Regions from separate parts of the Paenarthrobacter aurescens genome, predicted to be linked through region 3. Evidence: riboswitches for the same ligand, from Rfam matches in the RefSeq annotation. Region 3 holds a riboswitch; each other region holds the start of a gene.
The links. A riboswitch is a leader RNA that binds a small molecule or an ion and turns the genes downstream of it on or off. The one in region 3 is predicted to bind S-adenosylmethionine.
Positions count from the first base shown of each region.

Region 1: another riboswitch for S-adenosylmethionine. It lies ahead of ABI796_RS12455 (aminotransferase class V-fold PLP-dependent enzyme); the one in region 3 lies ahead of ABI796_RS17545 (DUF1737 domain-containing protein).
Region 2: another riboswitch for S-adenosylmethionine. It lies ahead of ABI796_RS05120 (hypothetical protein); the one in region 3 lies ahead of ABI796_RS17545 (DUF1737 domain-containing protein).
Region 4: another riboswitch for S-adenosylmethionine. It lies ahead of ABI796_RS06900 (homoserine O-acetyltransferase); the one in region 3 lies ahead of ABI796_RS17545 (DUF1737 domain-containing protein).

Region 1 covers NZ_CP157456.1:2,686,433-2,690,559, reverse strand. Annotated here, with positions in the region: gene ABI796_RS12465 (metal-dependent transcriptional regulator) at 1-600, opposite strand, end outside; gene ABI796_RS12460 (class I SAM-dependent methyltransferase) at 610-1,437, opposite strand; gene ABI796_RS12455 (aminotransferase class V-fold PLP-dependent enzyme) at 1,551-2,960, opposite strand; SAM riboswitch class IV at 2,993-3,106, opposite strand; gene hisN (histidinol-phosphatase) at 3,278-4,090, opposite strand.
Region 2 covers NZ_CP157456.1:1,068,825-1,072,951, forward strand. Annotated here, with positions in the region: gene ABI796_RS05105 (matrixin family metalloprotease) at 1-248, opposite strand, end outside; gene ABI796_RS05110 (VIT1/CCC1 transporter family protein) at 391-1,557, opposite strand; gene ABI796_RS05115 (hypothetical protein) at 1,823-2,014, shown strand; gene ABI796_RS05120 (hypothetical protein) at 2,011-2,328, opposite strand; SAM riboswitch class IV at 2,345-2,464, opposite strand; gene ABI796_RS05125 (sodium:solute symporter) at 2,803-4,127, opposite strand, start outside.
Region 3 covers NZ_CP157456.1:3,778,106-3,782,232, forward strand. Annotated here, with positions in the region: gene ABI796_RS17540 (SulP family inorganic anion transporter) at 1-1,329, shown strand, start outside; SAM riboswitch class IV at 1,413-1,524, shown strand; gene ABI796_RS17545 (DUF1737 domain-containing protein) at 1,538-1,804, shown strand; gene ABI796_RS17550 (rhodanese-like domain-containing protein) at 1,801-2,211, shown strand; gene ABI796_RS17555 (O-succinylhomoserine sulfhydrylase) at 2,212-3,420, shown strand; gene ABI796_RS17560 (hypothetical protein) at 3,431-4,075, shown strand; gene ABI796_RS17565 (glutamate--cysteine ligase) at 4,033-4,127, opposite strand, start outside.
Region 4 covers NZ_CP157456.1:1,490,148-1,494,274, forward strand. Annotated here, with positions in the region: gene ABI796_RS06895 (bifunctional o-acetylhomoserine/o-acetylserine sulfhydrylase) at 1-1,217, shown strand, start outside; SAM riboswitch class IV at 1,381-1,497, shown strand; gene ABI796_RS06900 (homoserine O-acetyltransferase) at 1,513-2,634, shown strand; gene ABI796_RS06905 (hypothetical protein) at 2,644-3,078, opposite strand; gene ABI796_RS06910 (winged helix DNA-binding domain-containing protein) at 3,108-4,127, opposite strand, start outside.

The sequences.
Region 1 (4,127 bases), 1.1 Mb from region 3:
CACCACCAGGGCGCCGCCGAAGGGTTTGCGCCCCACCACTTCAACGGGGGCGTCCAGGGCGATCTCCTCTGCAGCGAGATACCTCAGGAGGTCAGGATTTTCGTCACTGATGCGCGTGATGCGCCCTGAGTGGCCCTGATCCAACTCGATCATCCGGTAAGCGTGAGGCAGCTCAACAGACCCGTCGGCTGTAGGAATCGGGTCCCCGTGCGGGTCCCGTACAGGATGGCCCAGCTTGGCGGACATGCGCTCAATGAAAGTATCGGATACCGCATGTTCGAGCATCTCGGCTTCGTCGTGAACTTCGTCCCAGCTGTAGCCGAGTTCTTCCACCAGGTAGGTCTCAATGAGGCGGTGGCGGCGGACCATGGACAGCGCAAGACGCATGCCCTCTGAGGTCAACCTGATAGCGCTGTAGGGCTGGTGATCAACCAGACCCTGGTCCTTGAGTTTGCGCACCATTTCGGACACCGAGGAATTGGCCACCCCCAGGCGCTGGGCTAGTTGGGACGACGTAATGGGCTTGTCCTGCCACTCCGTGTAGGAGTAGATGACCTTGACGTAGTCCTCGATCGAGGAGGAGGGCGTACTGGTCTTCACGCTCCAAGCCTACAGTGGCGTTGGACCCTGGATCTTGAATGCCTGCCACGTTTGCGTCACGTAGGGCAACCCAATGGCTTCACCGGGGGCATGGCCAAGGTGATCGTAGAGGTACCACTTCAGGTTGCCCAGGACTTTCTCGCGGGTGGCGTCGTTGGCGCGCAGATAGTAGCTGCGGGACTTGGTCAGTTCCATGATGTCTTCAGGTGTCAGGGCGTCTTGCCACGCGGTCACGTGGTGTTCCAGACCCTCGAACTCCGGGCCGATCACTGGGCGGAAACCGGGCTTGTGGACATCGCCTGCATGCATGATGCGGGAAAGGCGGTGTACCCAAGGCAGTGACGTATCCAACTGATTCCAGATGAGCCCCAAAACTCCGTGGGGCCGCAAAATCCGGGCAATCTCGGTGCTGGCTGCGAGGGGTTCGCACCAGTGCCAGGCCTGGGCAACGCTGACGACGTCGAATGCTGAGTCCGCCAGTCCAGTTGCCTCTGCCGTTCCCTCCAGCGCCATGACGTGGGGGTAGGCCCTTCGAAGTTGCTTCAGCATGTCCGCGGAAGGGTCGACGGCGGCGACCTCGAGTCCGCGTTCGACGAGCAATGCCGTGAACTTGCCCGTGCCTGCTCCAAGGTCGGCCGCGGTTTGAGCCCTTGCGGGAATCAGCCAGTCCGCTGAATCACCGGGATACCCCGGACGTACGCGCTCGTAGTGTTCTCCGCCGTCCTGAAAGCTCTGGCCGAGTTCGAGCCGACGGATGGCGGCCAGCTTTGGACCCCTCGGTCCGGCTGGTCCGGGGATGCCTGCCGCAAGGTTTGCGGCACCACCCTGGGAGGACATGGACACGCGGAACTCCTTTGGAGGGTGGCAAAAAGTACCCTACGAATTTACCGCATTGTCCCTGTCCGGCACTGCCCCAGCTGCCCACCTCAGCAGAAGGTGCAGACTCTTTTCTAGTCGACGGTGCAGGGAGCTGCGCCCGCGGTGCCTGGAGTATTCGGCGCCCACTCCGGGTAGCTGCGGTGATCGTTGGCCGGGACCCAGCGGCCTTCGTCCACCACATAGTCCCACCCGAGTCCGTTGCGCTTGAGTTCTTCGATGCCTGCCAGCAGCCGCGTGGCGTCCTCCAGTCGGGAGCCCACGCCGAAGCTCGCCCGCAAGGATCCTGAGGGGAGCCCAAGGCGCTTGAGGAGCGGGTGGGCGCAGAAGCGGCCATCCCGCAGGCCAACGCCATGTTCCGCCGCCAAATAAGCGGCAACCAGTCCGGCGTCGAATCCTTCCACCGAGAAATTGACCACGCCGATGGTGTCCAGTGAATCGTTGAAGATCTTGTGGACGGTCACGCCGTCAATGGCTTCCAGCCCTTTCACCAGGTATGAGCGGATGGCAGTTTCGTGGGCGTGCCATGCATCCTGGTCCAGGCCTGCGAGCACCTGGGTGGCCCGGGCAAGAGTTGCGGCACCGAGCACGTTGGGTGAGCCGCCTTCGTGTCGCGCGGGTCCGGCTGCCCAGCTGACTGAGTCCAGGCGGGCTTCGCGAACCGCTCCACCGCCGGCCAGGTGGGGAGTTCCGGCGTCGAGCCAATCGGGACGGCCCACCACGACGCCGGCACCAAAGGGGGCGTACAGCTTGTGTCCGGAGAAGACGACGTAGTCGACGTCAGCCTCGGCGATGTTGATTCGGCGGTGCGGGGCGAGCTGGGCCGCGTCCACCACGATTCTTGCGCCGTGTTCGTGGGCCAGCGAAGCCAGACGTGCTATGGGGAGGATTTCGCCGGTGACGTTCGAGGCGCCGGTCACTGCCAGCAGGCTTACCCCGCCCTGGGCGAGCTCGCCGCGGAGCTTGTCCAAGGTTTCAGCCAAGGTGGGGGCCGCCACCACGCTGCGGTGGGGGACTCCCTGCCAAGGAAGCAGGTTGGCGTGGTGCTCGATGTCCAGGTATAGGACTTCACCGGTGAACTCGCCGGCCACCCGGGGCAGGCACCCGGCCAAGAGGTTCAGGGAATCCGTGGTGTTCCGTGTGAAGATCACGGAGTCATCAGGCCGGCCGCCCACAAAGTCACGGACAATGTTTCGGGAATTCTCGTACACGGACGTGCTGATTTGGGAGGCATACCCGGCTCCCCGGTGCACGCTGGCGTAATAGGGAAGGACTTCGTTGAGGTAGGCGGAGACGATGCTCAAGGCCGGAGCCGATGCGCCGTAGTCGAGGTTTGCGTAGCGTACGTGACCACCTTGGATCAGTGGTGCCTGCAGTTCAGCGCCGGTGACTGCGGCGAGCGGACGGACCGCTGCGGCTGCCTGGGGCAGTGACTCGTCTACAAGGGACGCAATGGTGTTTGAGTTCAACGTGACAGTGCTCATGGGACCTCGCTCAAGAGGGACCCCCGTTGGGGGATCCGCGCTTGCCGCATCCGTTCCGGACCGGCCGGGTCGTCACCCGGGGCACCCCACCGCGAATGGAGGGTTGCCGGCCAGCAAACCGGGGTTTAGCGCTGGCACTCGTGACCTGTAAAAAAGGCTAAGGCACGGGGCGGGACGCTTCCAAAGCGACCGCCGTTTATTAAGCCCTTTGTTACGTTGGATGCGATTTGGACTTTCCAGCGAATAAAAGACTGTGGAGACCCCCAAAAAAGGGGTCCCCACAGTGGAATATTCAGCTCTTGCCAAGGGTTCGGTTGTTAGAGAAGGTCGTCCAGCCCGGGGTTCAGCCGCTTGAGGACTTCGGAGTGCAGGATGGAATTGGTAGCCAGTGCATTGCCGCCGAAGGGACCGTCTTCGCCCTCCAAGGAGGTAAACCGGCCACCTGCCTCAGTGACAATAGGGACCAGTGCAGCCATGTCATAGAGGTTCAACTCCGGCTCGCACGCGATGTCCACCGCACCCTCGGCCACCAGGCAATAGGACCAGAAGTCACCGTAGGCGCGTGTGCGCCAGATGTCCTCGGTGAGCCCCAGGAATTCATCCAGGTTGCCGCGTTCCTTCCATCCCGAGAGGCTGGAGTAGGACATCGAGGCGTCGGCAAGCCGGGAAACATTGGACACCTTGAGTCGTGTTGCCGAGGCCAGGGAGCGGCCCATGTAAGCGCCCATGTCCTTGGCAGCCCACCACCGTTTGCCCAATGCCGGCGCGCTGACCACTCCCACCACGGGTTCGCCTTCGTCCACGAGGGCGATCAGCGTTGCCCACACCGGGACGCCCCGGACAAAGTTTTTGGTGCCGTCAATGGGATCGATGATCCACCGACGCGAACCGTGCCCACTGCTGCCAAACTCCTCGCCAAGAACCGCATCCCGCGGGCGTGAACGGGACAATTGGCCGCGGATTGCTTCCTCCGCGGCCTTGTCAGCGTCCGTAACCGGCGTGAGGTCCGGCTTGGTTTCGATCTGCAGGTCCAGTGCCTTGAAGCGATCCATGGTCTGGGCATCGACTGAATCAGCGAGGACGTGGGCAAGGCGCAGGTCATCGTTGTAGGTGGAAACGGGTTGGGTCATGCCACCAAACTATCCTGAAACGCCCGCTGCAGTGGGG
Region 2 (4,127 bases), 1.6 Mb from region 3:
TAGGAATCGTTGGTGGTGCCTGGGGCGGAAGGGGAGGCCAGCGGAGCGTCCGCCTCCTCAAGCCCCGGCGGTGGAGCGTCAAGGGCCCTGGGCTGTTGGGTATCGATGGGCCCTTGCAGCGGAGCGCCTGGAACACTCACGCCCGGGAACAGTGCGGTGATGCGCGGATCGCCTTGAAGGTAGCCGCTCACCAGAACAGCAACGACGCCGGCAATTCCGGCCATGAGCACTCCGCGGAGAACCCGCACCACTGTTCCACTGCGCCGGTGTTTTGGCGCGCGCGTTGCTTCCCGCTCCGGGTCCACGGTTCTCCATTCATGATGCCCTGGTCACGCGGGGCAGCGCGGAGGACGAACCAACATTACGGTCTGCGGCCCGAGCCGTCCAAACTTAGATGATGGTTGCCCCGAACAACAGGCCCAGCCCGTACGTGGCTGCCGCCGCTCCCAGGCCAATAGCCAGCTGCCGCAGGCCGCGGCTCAACGGAGACGTTCCGGACAACAAACCCACCACGGCGCCTGTGGCCAGAAGGGCGATGCCCACCAGGACCCCGGCAACCATCAAGGCCGCAATGCCCGTCATGCCAAAAATGAAGGGAAGGATAGGCACTATTGCACCTGAGGCGAAGAAGCAGAAGCTGGACATGGCAGCGCCCCATGCGGAACCAACGGATTCGTGCTCATCGGCCGGTGGTTTTTCCGGTTGCAGGGACAGGCTCGGATCGCAGTCGCAGCTGAACAAGCCCATGCGCTCGGCGGCGCGGTGCTCCGCCGCCTCACGGGTCATGCCCCTGGCAAGGTAGACCAGGACAAGCTCGTTGTGTTCGATGTCCAGGGACGGTGCCGCAGTGAGAGTTGCCTGCGTGGGCAAGGTGGCATTGAGCAGTTCACGCTGGGAGCGGACCGAGACGTACTCGCCCGCGCCCATGGACAACGCACCGGCTAGAAGACCGGCCACGCCACTCATCAGGACCACCGGGCTGGGAACGCCGGTTGCCGCCATGCCCATCACCAGGGAAAGGTTGCTCACCAAGCCGTCGTTGGCGCCGAAAACAGCAGCGCGGAAGGTCCCGGAAAGCCTGTTGCGTCCGCGGGTGGCAAGGCCACGGACCACTTCTTCATGGATTTGTTCATCGGCCACCATGGCAGGAGTTGCTGCAGGTTCGGTGCCGTAAGGGGAACGGCCCTCGGCGCGCTGAGCCAACGCGAGCACAAAAACCGAGCCGAAGTTGCGGGCAAGGAAACCCAGGAACTGGCTACGGGTGGATGCTGCCTTGGGCATTCCGGCATGCTCGCCAAGGAGCTTGAGCCAATGGGCCTCATGCCGGCCTTCAGCTTCGGCCAGGGCCAGAAGGATCTGGCGCTCCTCGCCGTCACGCCGCTGGGCCAACTCACGGTAGACGGCAGCCTCGGCGCGCTCATCGGCCAGGTACTGGCGCCAGCGGCGGATGTCCGCGTTCGACGGTGCAGCTGCTGGGGTGCCGGCGTTCCCGGCTGCTGCCGAATCGGGGGTGGGGTCCGGAGCGGGGCTCGACGAACTGGTGGATTCCTGGTGCATCTGCACTTTATCTCCTGTGCTGGGTGGGGTAGTAGCGGCCCCATTGCATGCCCCACACTACCGCTTATTCCCGCGGATTTTTGGCCGGTATTCCTTAGTGGGAATGTTCGGCGCACCGTAATTTCCGGGGCTCCTTGACCCTCGGTTGAGCCGGTGCTCAGATGGAGGGACAGGGGAATGGGGGCCTCCCACCCTTGGATTCCTGCATTCGGGTCAACGGGCTGAACTGCCTGGGAGAACAGGCCCACGAGACGGAGGTTGCATCATGAACACCACCGAATCACACGGCAACTACCCGGAACGGACAACCATCGAGTCCGACCCGGCCTACGACTACGCCGAGGACCAGGAAGTGGACGAACCCTGGGTTGAGGAAGTAGACGCACCTGAGGACGACGAACGCGTAGTCCCCATTGACGAGACCGAAGAGTTCCGCGAAGAAGACGAGGAAATCTAGCGCTGCTGTGCGTGGTTCAGGGCGAAGTTCCTTTCCACGCCTGCGCGTTTGCCTGCGCCGGCAACCGCCACCGTGAGGGTCTTCGTGGCTACACACCAGCGCGTCGGCCGGACGGCCTGGGCCAGCGCCTGAGCTATCAGCTGCGGTTCGGAATATCTGAAGTGCTCCGTTCCTGCCTTGGTAGTAATTGTCACCGTGCCCAGGAAGAGGTCGACGGCGGGAATCACCATCACCGTCCCGGCGGCGGTTAGAGCTGGGGTGCTTACTGCTGCTGGGGTGCTTGCGGGGTGGGTGGTATCGCCTTGGTACGGCAAGGGATTGCTCCTTGGGGGAGTGCTCTTGCCCGCTCGGTTGTCTCTGGTCCGGGACGGGCCGCTTCCTCATCCGAACCACCCGTGAACATGGGGTTGGCGTGTGGCAAGTCGGAGCTTGGCGCCACATCTCTTGAAGCTGGGACCACCCTACCCCACACCCCTGCGTTGTGGGGCCTGGTTTGCGTGGTTTGTGGTTGTTTTGGGGCGCAGAGCGGGCCCCGCAACGTGGAGCCCCTGGTGTTGTGGGGCCTGGTTTGCGTGGTTTGTGGTTGTTTTGGGGCGCAGAGCGGGCCCCGCAACGTGGAGCCCCTGGTGTTGTGGGGCCTGGTGTGCGTGGTTTGTGGTTGTTTTGGGGCGCAGAGCGGGCCCCGCAACGCCACTCGAGTTCTGCGTCTCAGTACGCCAACGCAAAGCGGCGCCGCCCCGTAAAGGGGAGGCGCCGCCGTCGAGCGTTGCTTGTTTCTTTGCCCTTGCTTACGGGGCGGGCGTGGTGAGTTCTTCCTCTGCCACGCGGGTTCCGGCCACACGGTCCGTCCAAGCCTTCATGACGGCCGGATCGGTGGGCTTACTGGCCAGCGAAACCACTACGTACACCAGTGCCGAGGCGATCAGGCCGAAGTAGATGGGCTCGTTGGCATAGATGCCGTCCAGCGGAACTTCCGCATTGATCTCGAGGATGATCATGGTTCCCAGGGTTACCACTGAACCGGCAGCCATGGACCATGCTGCGGCAATGCCTGTTCCGCGCTTCCACACCAGGCCGCCGATGATGGCCACCAGCAGGCCACCCACCAGGATGTCGTAGGCGATTGTCAACGCTGCCACCACGTCCTTGGTGGAAATGGCGATGATGATCGCTACGATTCCCAGCCCGAGGACCCAGTAACGGTTGGCCTTGACGTCGTGCTCAGGGTTGTCGGAGTCGGAAGTGTCCACCGTCTTGCCGAACCAGCTGGCAACGAACGGCATGACGTCTGCGCGGGCCACGGTGGCCGCAGCAATGAGTGCACCGGAGGCGGTGGACATCATGGCGGCCACAGCAGCGGCGAGCACCAGGCCGCCAATGCCGATGGGCAGGAGGCGGGTGGCCACCTCGGCGTAAACGTCATCCTTGGCAGCGATTTCGACGCCGGCAAGGGCAACGTTGGCCGCCATGCCGATCAGGGCGCCAGCGAAACCGTAGAGGATGCAGTAGACGCCAGCGGTGGCGCCACCCCAGCGCGCCACGGTGGGGGTCTTGGCGGTGAAGACGCGCTGCCAGATGTCCTGGCCGATCAGGAGGCCCAGGGTGTAAACGACGAAGTAGGTGATGATGGTCTGGAGGCCGATGCCACCGATGTCAAAGAAGCTCTCATCGACGCGTGCACGGATGCCGTCGAGGCCCCCGGCAGCGTTCAGGGCGAACGGGAGCATGAGGAAGAAGATGCCCACGGTCTTGATGACGAACTGGACCTGGTCTGCAAGGGTGATGGACCACATTCCGCCGATGGTGGAGTAGACCAGGACGATCGCGCCGCCGATTGCGATGGCGAGCCAACGCTCCCAGCCGAAGAGGACCACAAAGATGGTGGCGTACGCGCCGGTAGAGGTAGCGCACAGCATCAACGTGTACGCCAGCATGACAATGCCCGAGGTCTGCGTTGCCGTGCTGCCGTAGCGGAGGGTCAGCATCTGGGAGACCGTGTAGATCTTGAGCTTCTGGATGGTGCCGGCGAACAGGAGGCTGAGCAGCAGCACGCCCGAACCGATTGCCACAACAAGCCACATGCCAGAGATGCCGAATTTGTAGCCCAGGCCGA
Region 3 (4,127 bases):
GCGCTGAAACTGGGCGCCATCACCGGGCTGCTGTCCAAACCCATCAGGCTCGGGTACCTGAATGGAATCGCGTTGCTGGTGGCGTTATCGCAGCTTCCGGCGTTTCTGGGGATAGAGGCCGACGGCGATATCTGGCAGAAGCTTGCAAAGGTCACCACCGGATTGCTGGGCGGGGAGGTCAACATCGCTGCGCTGCTGTTGGGCGTCGGTTCACTTGCCCTCATTTGGATCCCGCGACTCCTGAAATGGAAAGTGCCGGGCGTCCTGCTGGCGGTGGTTGGCTCGTGCGTTGCCACAGCTGTTTTGGGCCTGGACGACGACGTCAAGGTCACCGGCGTCCTGCCTCAGGGGCTTCCAATGCCGGCGCTCGGAGGAATCGGCTGGGCGGATGCTCTGGCGCTGCTTCCCGCAGCCGCAGGCATTGCCCTTATGGCCTTCGCGGACACCGGTGTCCTGTCCCAGTCGCTGGCAGCCAAGGAAGGAAAGAAAGTCTCGGGCAACAGGGAGATGGCTGCGCTGGGGGCAGCCAACACGGCCACCGGACTGCTGGGCGGATTCCCCATCTCCGGCAGCACCTCCCGCACCCCTGTGGCGGTGGACGCCGGTGCCAAATCCCAGATGACCGGGGTGGTTGGTGCCGTGCTGGTCCTTGCCTTCATGCTCCTGGCACCCGGGGTTACCGGATACCTGCCTTCGGCAACGCTGGCCGCGGTGGTCATTGCCGCTGCTATTGCCTTGGCTGACCCTTCCGGCGTCAGACGGCTCCTCAGCCTGAGCCGCAGCGAATCAGTGGTGATGCTGGCGGCATTCTTGGGAGTCCTTACCGTCGGTGTGCTGCAGGGAATCGTGGTGGCCATAGCCTTGGCACTTCTGGACTTTGTCCGCAGGGCCTGGGATCCGTACCGGACAGAACTCGGAGCTGAAGACGGGCTCCCCGGGTACCACGACCTCGAGCGGCATCCTGATGGCGCCCGCATCCCCGGACTCCTGATCCTCCGCTTTGATGCGCCTCTCTTCTTCGGCAACGGGCAGGTTCTGGCCGCCTTCGTCCGCGAACAGTTTGACGAAGCCCCGGAGGGGAATTCAGCACCGGTTACCCACGTTATTCTCGCCGCAGAGCCCATTACCGGGATTGATACCACGGCACTGGATGACCTCGTCACGCTGGACGAGTGGCTGGCCAGCAAAGGTGTGGACCTCGTGTTCGCCGAACTGAAGGGACCGGTCAAGGACAAGTTGATCCGGCTTGGCACAGCCGCCCGTTTCACGCCCGACCATTTCTTCCCCACGGTGGGTGCCGCCGTCCGTGAGTTGAAGGACAAAGTATGAAGAAGCCGCCGGTTACGCAACATGACGGCCGGACAACAGCCCGCAAGTGCAGCCCGAGGCCCGTGGATGTTACGTTTTTCTTGAGTAATGAGTACCAGCGCAAAGCCCTGACTTGCTGGTCGGCAACCCTCTCTCCGGCGGGGTGCCTCAGGTGACTACTCGGCGTATCGACAACTCGAACTGCAAGCGTGACTGAGGAGCACCAGCTATGCCTGAACCCACTGAAGAAAAACTTTCCTATCGCCTGATCACAGGCCCTGACACCCGTGATTTCTGTGAGCGGATCCACAACGCCCTGGCCGAGGGCTACGTGCTCCATGGCAGCCCCGCAGCCACCTTCAATGGCACGGACGTCATTGTGGCCCAAGCGATCGTGCTGCCCGCCGCAATCGCCAATGCCGATGCCGCTGTGGCCAGTGCAGTTGACCAGCTTGAGAACTACGAAGACAACGAAGCATTCGAGGGCCACGCATGAGCTACGCAGGTGACCTGACCCCGCACGATGCGTGGGCCAAGCTCGAACAGGGCGCCATCCTGGTGGATGTCCGCACCGAGGGTGAATGGGCCCACATCGGAATCCCGGACACCAAAGCCACGGAAAACGATCCCTTGTTCATCCAGTGGAACCTCGCCGGCGGCATCCCCAACTCCCGTTTCATCGAGGACTTGCGGCAGCAGGCACCCGAGGACGATTCAGTTGAACTTGTGTTCCTGTGCCGTTCCGGCCAGCGCTCCATCTCCGCCGCGATTGCCGCAACGCAGGCCGGCTATACCTCCTACAACGTCCTGGAAGGTTTTGAAGGCGAACCGGACCGCTACGGCGAACGCACGGTCAACGGCTGGAAGAACCGTGGCCTGCCTACGAATCTGGGGACCGAGTAAGTGACCTTCAATCCTGACGCCGCCGGCTGGAGCCCTGACACCCAGGCCGTCCGCGGTGGCCTTGACCGTACCAACTTCCAGGAAACGTCCGAACCCGTTTTCCTGAACTCAGGCTTCGTTTATGAATCCGCCGCTGCGGCCGAGCGTGCCTTCACCGGTGAGGACGAGCGCTTCGTCTACTCCCGTTACGGCAACCCGTCCGTCGCAACGTTCCAGGAGCGGCTGCGGCTGCTCGAGGGAACCGAGGCATGCTTTGCCACGGCCTCAGGGATGTCTGCGGTCTTCACCGCCTTGGGCGCTCTCCTGGCTGCCGGCGACCGCGTGGTAGCTGCCCGGTCCTTGTTCGGATCCTGCTTTGTGATCCTCAATGAGATCCTGCCCCGCTGGGGCGTCCATACGGTGTTCGTGGACGGCCCGGACCTGGACCAGTGGCGCGAAGCCCTCTCCGAGCCCACTACTGCGGTCTTTTTCGAGTCACCTTCCAACCCCATGCAGGAGATCGTGGACATCGCCGCGGTCAGTGATCTGGCGCATGCCGCCGGGGCCACCGTGGTGGTGGACAACGTATTCGCCACTCCCCTGCTGCAACGCTGCGGTGAGCTGGGCGCCGATGTGATCGTGTACTCCGGTACCAAGCACATCGACGGCCAGGGACGTGTCCTGGGCGGCGCGATCCTGGGCACCAAGGAATTCATTGATGGTCCGGTCAAGCAACTCATGCGGCACACCGGCCCCTCGTTGTCCGCGTTCAATGCCTGGGTGCTGACCAAGGGCCTTGAGACAATAGGGCTGCGCGTAAACCACAGCTCGGCGTCCGCCTTGAAGATCGCAGAGTGGCTCGAGCAGCAGCCTGCCATCAGCTGGGTCAAGTACCCGTTGCTCAAGTCCCACCCGCAGTACGAGCTTGCTGCGAAGCAGATGAAGGCGGGCGGCACGGTGCTGACATTCGAACTGTCCCCCTCGGCCGGGCGGTCAGCAAAAGAGGCTGCGTTCGCCTTGCTCGACGGCCTCCGCGTCATCGACATCTCCAACAACCTGGGCGATTCCAAGTCACTCATCACCCACCCCGCCACCACCACCCACAGGGCCATGGGGCCTGAAGGTCGGGCGGCGATCGGGCTTTCCGATGGCGTGGTCCGCCTCTCCGTGGGACTTGAAGACGTGGAGGATCTCATCTCGGATCTGGAGAAGGCCCTCAAACAGGTCTAACCTTGCTGCCATGAGCGGGAACCATCCCTATCGCCGTGCCGGAGCAGTCATTGTTGCCGGCACGGTGGTGTGGTTCGTCGGCATCTCGCCCGTCTCACGGGTTTACATCACCCCCGACGACGCCGAGCGCCTCCGTATGCTGCAGGCAGGGCATCGCGGCTGGATCACGGGGCAGCACCTTACCGCTGCCGGAACCGCCGCAGTGCCTGTGGGATTCGCAGCGTTCGCCCGCTCCATTCCGGACTCGGGCACCTCAGGCAGGAGGGCGAAGAAGTGGGCTTTCGCCGCTGCGGCCGCACTGCTGGCAGGTGCCCCGCTTTTCGTCTCCAGCCTTGCCCGGCGGGCGTTTGATATTGAGGGCTTTGCCTACCGCCGTGGATCCAACGCCCCGTTCCTGACGTATTCCGGGCTGCATGTTGTGGCTTTGGCAGCGCTCGGCGGCAGCCTGCTTTCCTTGCCTGCCAAACGATGGATAGGAATCACGGCCGCGGCCTCCGCACCCATTTACGGCGCCATCCTGGTAGCCAAGAAGGACATTCCGCCGTTCGCTTTCTACCTGGTTGAGGGGCTTGCGGGAGCATATTTGATGGCGTGGGAGGAGCCGGAAGAAAGCTACGGTCTCCGGACCCGGGACAGTAAGGGCGAACGGTCCTGATGCGCCCCGGCCGCACCCCCGCGGACCGTCACTTTCGCAGCATGCCCAACCA
Region 4 (4,127 bases), 2.1 Mb from region 3:
CCTTCGTGTTCCCCAGCGCCGAGAGTGCAGCCAACCGCTTTGCCCTGGCCGAACTCGCTCCCATTTACACGCGGATCGGCAACCCCACCCAGGATGCCGTGGAGCAGCGGGTCGCCAGCCTTGAGGGCGGTCTGGGTGCTCTCCTGCTCAGCTCCGGACAGGCAGCTGAGACGTTCGCCATCCTGAACATCGCCGAAGCCGGTGATCACATCGTGGCCAGCCCCAGCCTCTACGGCGGAACCTACAACCTGCTGGCCCACACCCTGAAGAAGTTCGGCATCTCCGTCACCTTCGTTCAAGATCCGGACAATCTGGAGCAGTGGCGTGACGCCGTACAGCCGAACACTAAATTGTTCTTCGGCGAAGTTGTTTCCAATCCCCGCCAGGACGTGCTGGACATCGAGGGCATCGCCCGCACGGCCCACCAGGCCGGCGTGCCCCTGATCGTGGACAACACGCTTTCAACGCCGTACCTGATCCGCCCCATTGAATGGGGTGCTGACATTGTGGTCCACTCCGCAACCAAGTATCTGGGTGGTCACGGCTCGGCAATCGCAGGAGTGATTGTGGACTCCGGCAACTTCGATTTCGGCAAGGATCCGGAGCGTTTCCCCGGCTTCAACACCCCGGACCCCAGCTACAACGGGCTGGTGTATGCGCGCGACCTGGGCAAGGACGGTGCCCTGGGCGCCAACCTCTCCTATATCCTCAAGGCCCGCGTTCAGTTGCTCCGGGATCTCGGCTCTGCTGTCTCGCCCTTCAATGCCTTCCTCATTGCCCAAGGCCTGGAAACCCTGAGCCTGCGTGTGGAACGTCATGTTGCCAACGCCACCAAGGTGGCTGAATGGCTGGAAAGCCACGACGACGTCGAATCGGTCGCCTACGCCGGCCTGCCCTCGAGCCCCTGGTATGACCGTGGCCGGAAGTACGGACCCAAGGGCACAGGCGCAATCGTTGCCTTCAACATCAAGGGCGGCGTGGAAGCCGGTAAGCGTTTTGTGGACGGCCTCGAGCTGCACTCGCACGTTGCCAACATAGGCGACGTCCGCTCACTGGTGATCCACCCGGCCTCCACCACCCACAGCCAGTTGACGGTGGAACAGCAGCTGGCTGCAGGCGTCAACCCCGGCTTGGTGCGTTTGTCCGTGGGCATTGAGCACGTCGACGACATCATTGCCGACCTCGAAGCCGGATTCCGGGCCGCAAAGGGCGCCTGACGTCCAGAGCTCCCTGCACTGTCCAGGCTGCCGCCCGTGCCGACGATTATTCGCCGGGCGGCAGCCCTGAGAGCCCGTCCATGAATGATGAGGCCCAAAACCGTCACACTGTTGTCACATTCTTCGCCATAACCACCCTGCGTTTCCTAGACTCTTGGTATTAGGTCATGAGTGCCAGCAAAAAGCCCCGGCTTGCTGGCCGGCAACCCTCCTCCGCGGTGGGGTGCCCCGGGTGAAGACCTGGCCTGTTCGCACGCAAGGCGACGGGCAAGCGCGAGGTTAAGGTGTCAAAGGAATGACCATTACTGCTACAGCCCTCCCAAAATCCGGAGAAGAAGACGGAACCGTCAAGTACGTTGGCATAGGACCGCTGGAACTTGAAGCCGGTGGTTTCCTCCCGGACGTGGTGCTTGCTTACGAGACGTGGGGGAAGCTGAACGCTGATGCTTCCAACGCGGTGCTGATCCAGCACGCACTTACCGGCAGCACCCATGTAGCGCGCGGCGCGACGGACGAAGAAGGCTGGTGGGAGCAGCTGGTTGGGCCCGGTGCCACGATCGACACCAACAAGTACTTCGTGATCTCCATCAACATCGTGGGCGGCTGTTACGGCAGCACCGGCCCATCATCAGAAGCGCCGGACGGACGCCCGTGGGGCTCACGTTTCCCGCTGGTCACCCTGCGCGACAGCACTGAGGCTGAGTCGCGCCTCGCTGACGCACTGGGAATCGAGGCCTGGCACGCAGTCCTGGGAGGGTCCATGGGCGGCGCGCGCGCCCTTGAATGGGCTGTGACGTTCCCGGACAGGGTCAAACGCTGCGCAGTGATTTCGGTGGGCGCCTACAGCACGGCCGAACAAATCGCTTTCGCCCAGGCCCAAACCCTGGCCATCAGGCAGGACCCCAACTTCAACAACGGCGATTACTACGGTGGTACTGCGCCGGAGCACGGCTTGGCGTTGGCCCGGCGCATCGCCCACATCACCTACCGCTCGGCGTTGGAGCTGGACTTACGCTTCGGCAGGGAAGCCCAGCATCAGGAAAGCCCTTTGGCTGCTGCCGTTTTGGGGGAGCGGGGCCGATACCAAGTTGAAAGCTACCTGGACCATCAGGGAAACAAACTGGTCCGCCGTTTTGATGCCAACAGTTACATCGCCATCACCGAGGCCCTTATGTCCCACGACGTCGCCAGGAACCGCGGCTCGTTGGAGACAGCCCTGTCCCTCGCCACGGCGGAGTTCTTTGTGGCGGCAGTGGACACGGACAGGCTCTACTTCCCGGCGCAGTCACGGGAACTTGCTGCTGCGCTCCCCGGCGAAGTGCCGGTTCATGTCATTGAGGCGCCCATCGGCCATGACGGCTTCCTCACCGAAATCGGCCAGCTGTCAGCACAGCTTCGCGAAGCGTTTTTCGCCTGAACCGGCAACTCAGCCGTTCATGATCTCGCCGCGCTGCCGCATGTAGTCCTCCATGGCGATCTCGCCGTTGCTGAACTTCGCGTCCAGCTCGGCGAGCTTGCGCGCACGGAAGCCCTGCGGCTCCGAACCGTACGTTGCGGGAAACGTGCTGGGGGATGACGGGCTCGACGGCGGCCCGGACTGCGGTGCGTCATCCGCGGGGCGGATGGTGCTCGGCCCGGACGGATAGCCCGGGTAGTTCTGCGGCGGATACTGCTGTCCTGGGTGCTGCTGCGGCGGGTACTGCTGCTGCGGGTAGCCTGGGCCGGGCAGATTCTGCGGGGGATACCCTGGGGCGCGAAAGTCTCCGTGTTGGATCCGGCGCGCCCGGGAGCGGTTATACATGCGGATTCCGAGTGGAATCAGCCACGAGCAGACGATGATCCAGAAGATCAGATTGTTCACGGTGCAGGCCTCCTAGGTCTCACCCCAGCTTAGTCCTGTGCCCTTGGACCGTTCCCGCCACGTCGCACCAGTGTGGTGTTCATGCCCAGGAACCGGCCGTACCGGTCCACCTCGGCTTCCAAGGCTGCTTGCTCTGCCGCGGTGGCCGGACGGTTCATCCGGACGTCCAGCTGGCAGGCCCCGCCGGAGAATCCGTGACGCCACCATCCGGCCAACCTGCCATCCAGCAGGACCACGTGCATGGGGCCGTTGTCCTCGGGGAAGTACGGTGCTGTCCCACCGAGGAAGTGCCGTGATTGCGAGTAGCCCATCACGTATTCGTCGTAGCACTGGATGAGGTCGATTCGGGGTAGCGCAGCGTCCTCAGCCACTGAAGGGTCTTCGGTAGCGTCCCCGCTGGCCAGCGGTTCTACTTCTTCAGCTGCCAGGTAATAAGGAAGCCCATCAAGCTCAAGGGTGCCCAGGGCTCCGGGAGAGAGGTCCTGTGCCACCTGGATTCCACGCTTCACGTCCTTCATGGTCAGCCCGGACCACACCGCACAGTCCTTCACGGTTGCAGGGCCGCGGCTGCTGAAGTATCGCAGTGCCAGTTGCCCCAGTGCCTGTTCACGATCCTCTCCGGCCAACGGTGTGGGAAGGAAACCGGGAACGCGCTCCTCGAACAGGGCATAGGTCTGTTTCAGGGCGCCGCCGGAGGATCGGACGGGGGAGCCGCTCACCAGGACACGGCTGATTTCGGCATGCATGAGGTGGTAGATGAAGCCCAATCCCTTACTGGGGAAGCCCGCTTCTTCCAGAACCTGGGCCAGTTCCTCGCGTGTCTTGTGGGCCCCGTCCGCCACCGCCGCAGCCAGGATTTGGCCGCTCCTTGCAGCAGCGTCCTCATCAATTCCGGTTTGGCGATACATCCCTTTGTTGCCTTGGTGCAGGCGGTCTGCGGATAATCCCATCAGCCAGCCGAGGTCCTCCCGGTGCACAAAGTGCCAGGTGGGGCGCAGGATGTGTGTCCGCAGAATGGTTCCATCAGCTACGGCCTGCTCAACATCCGA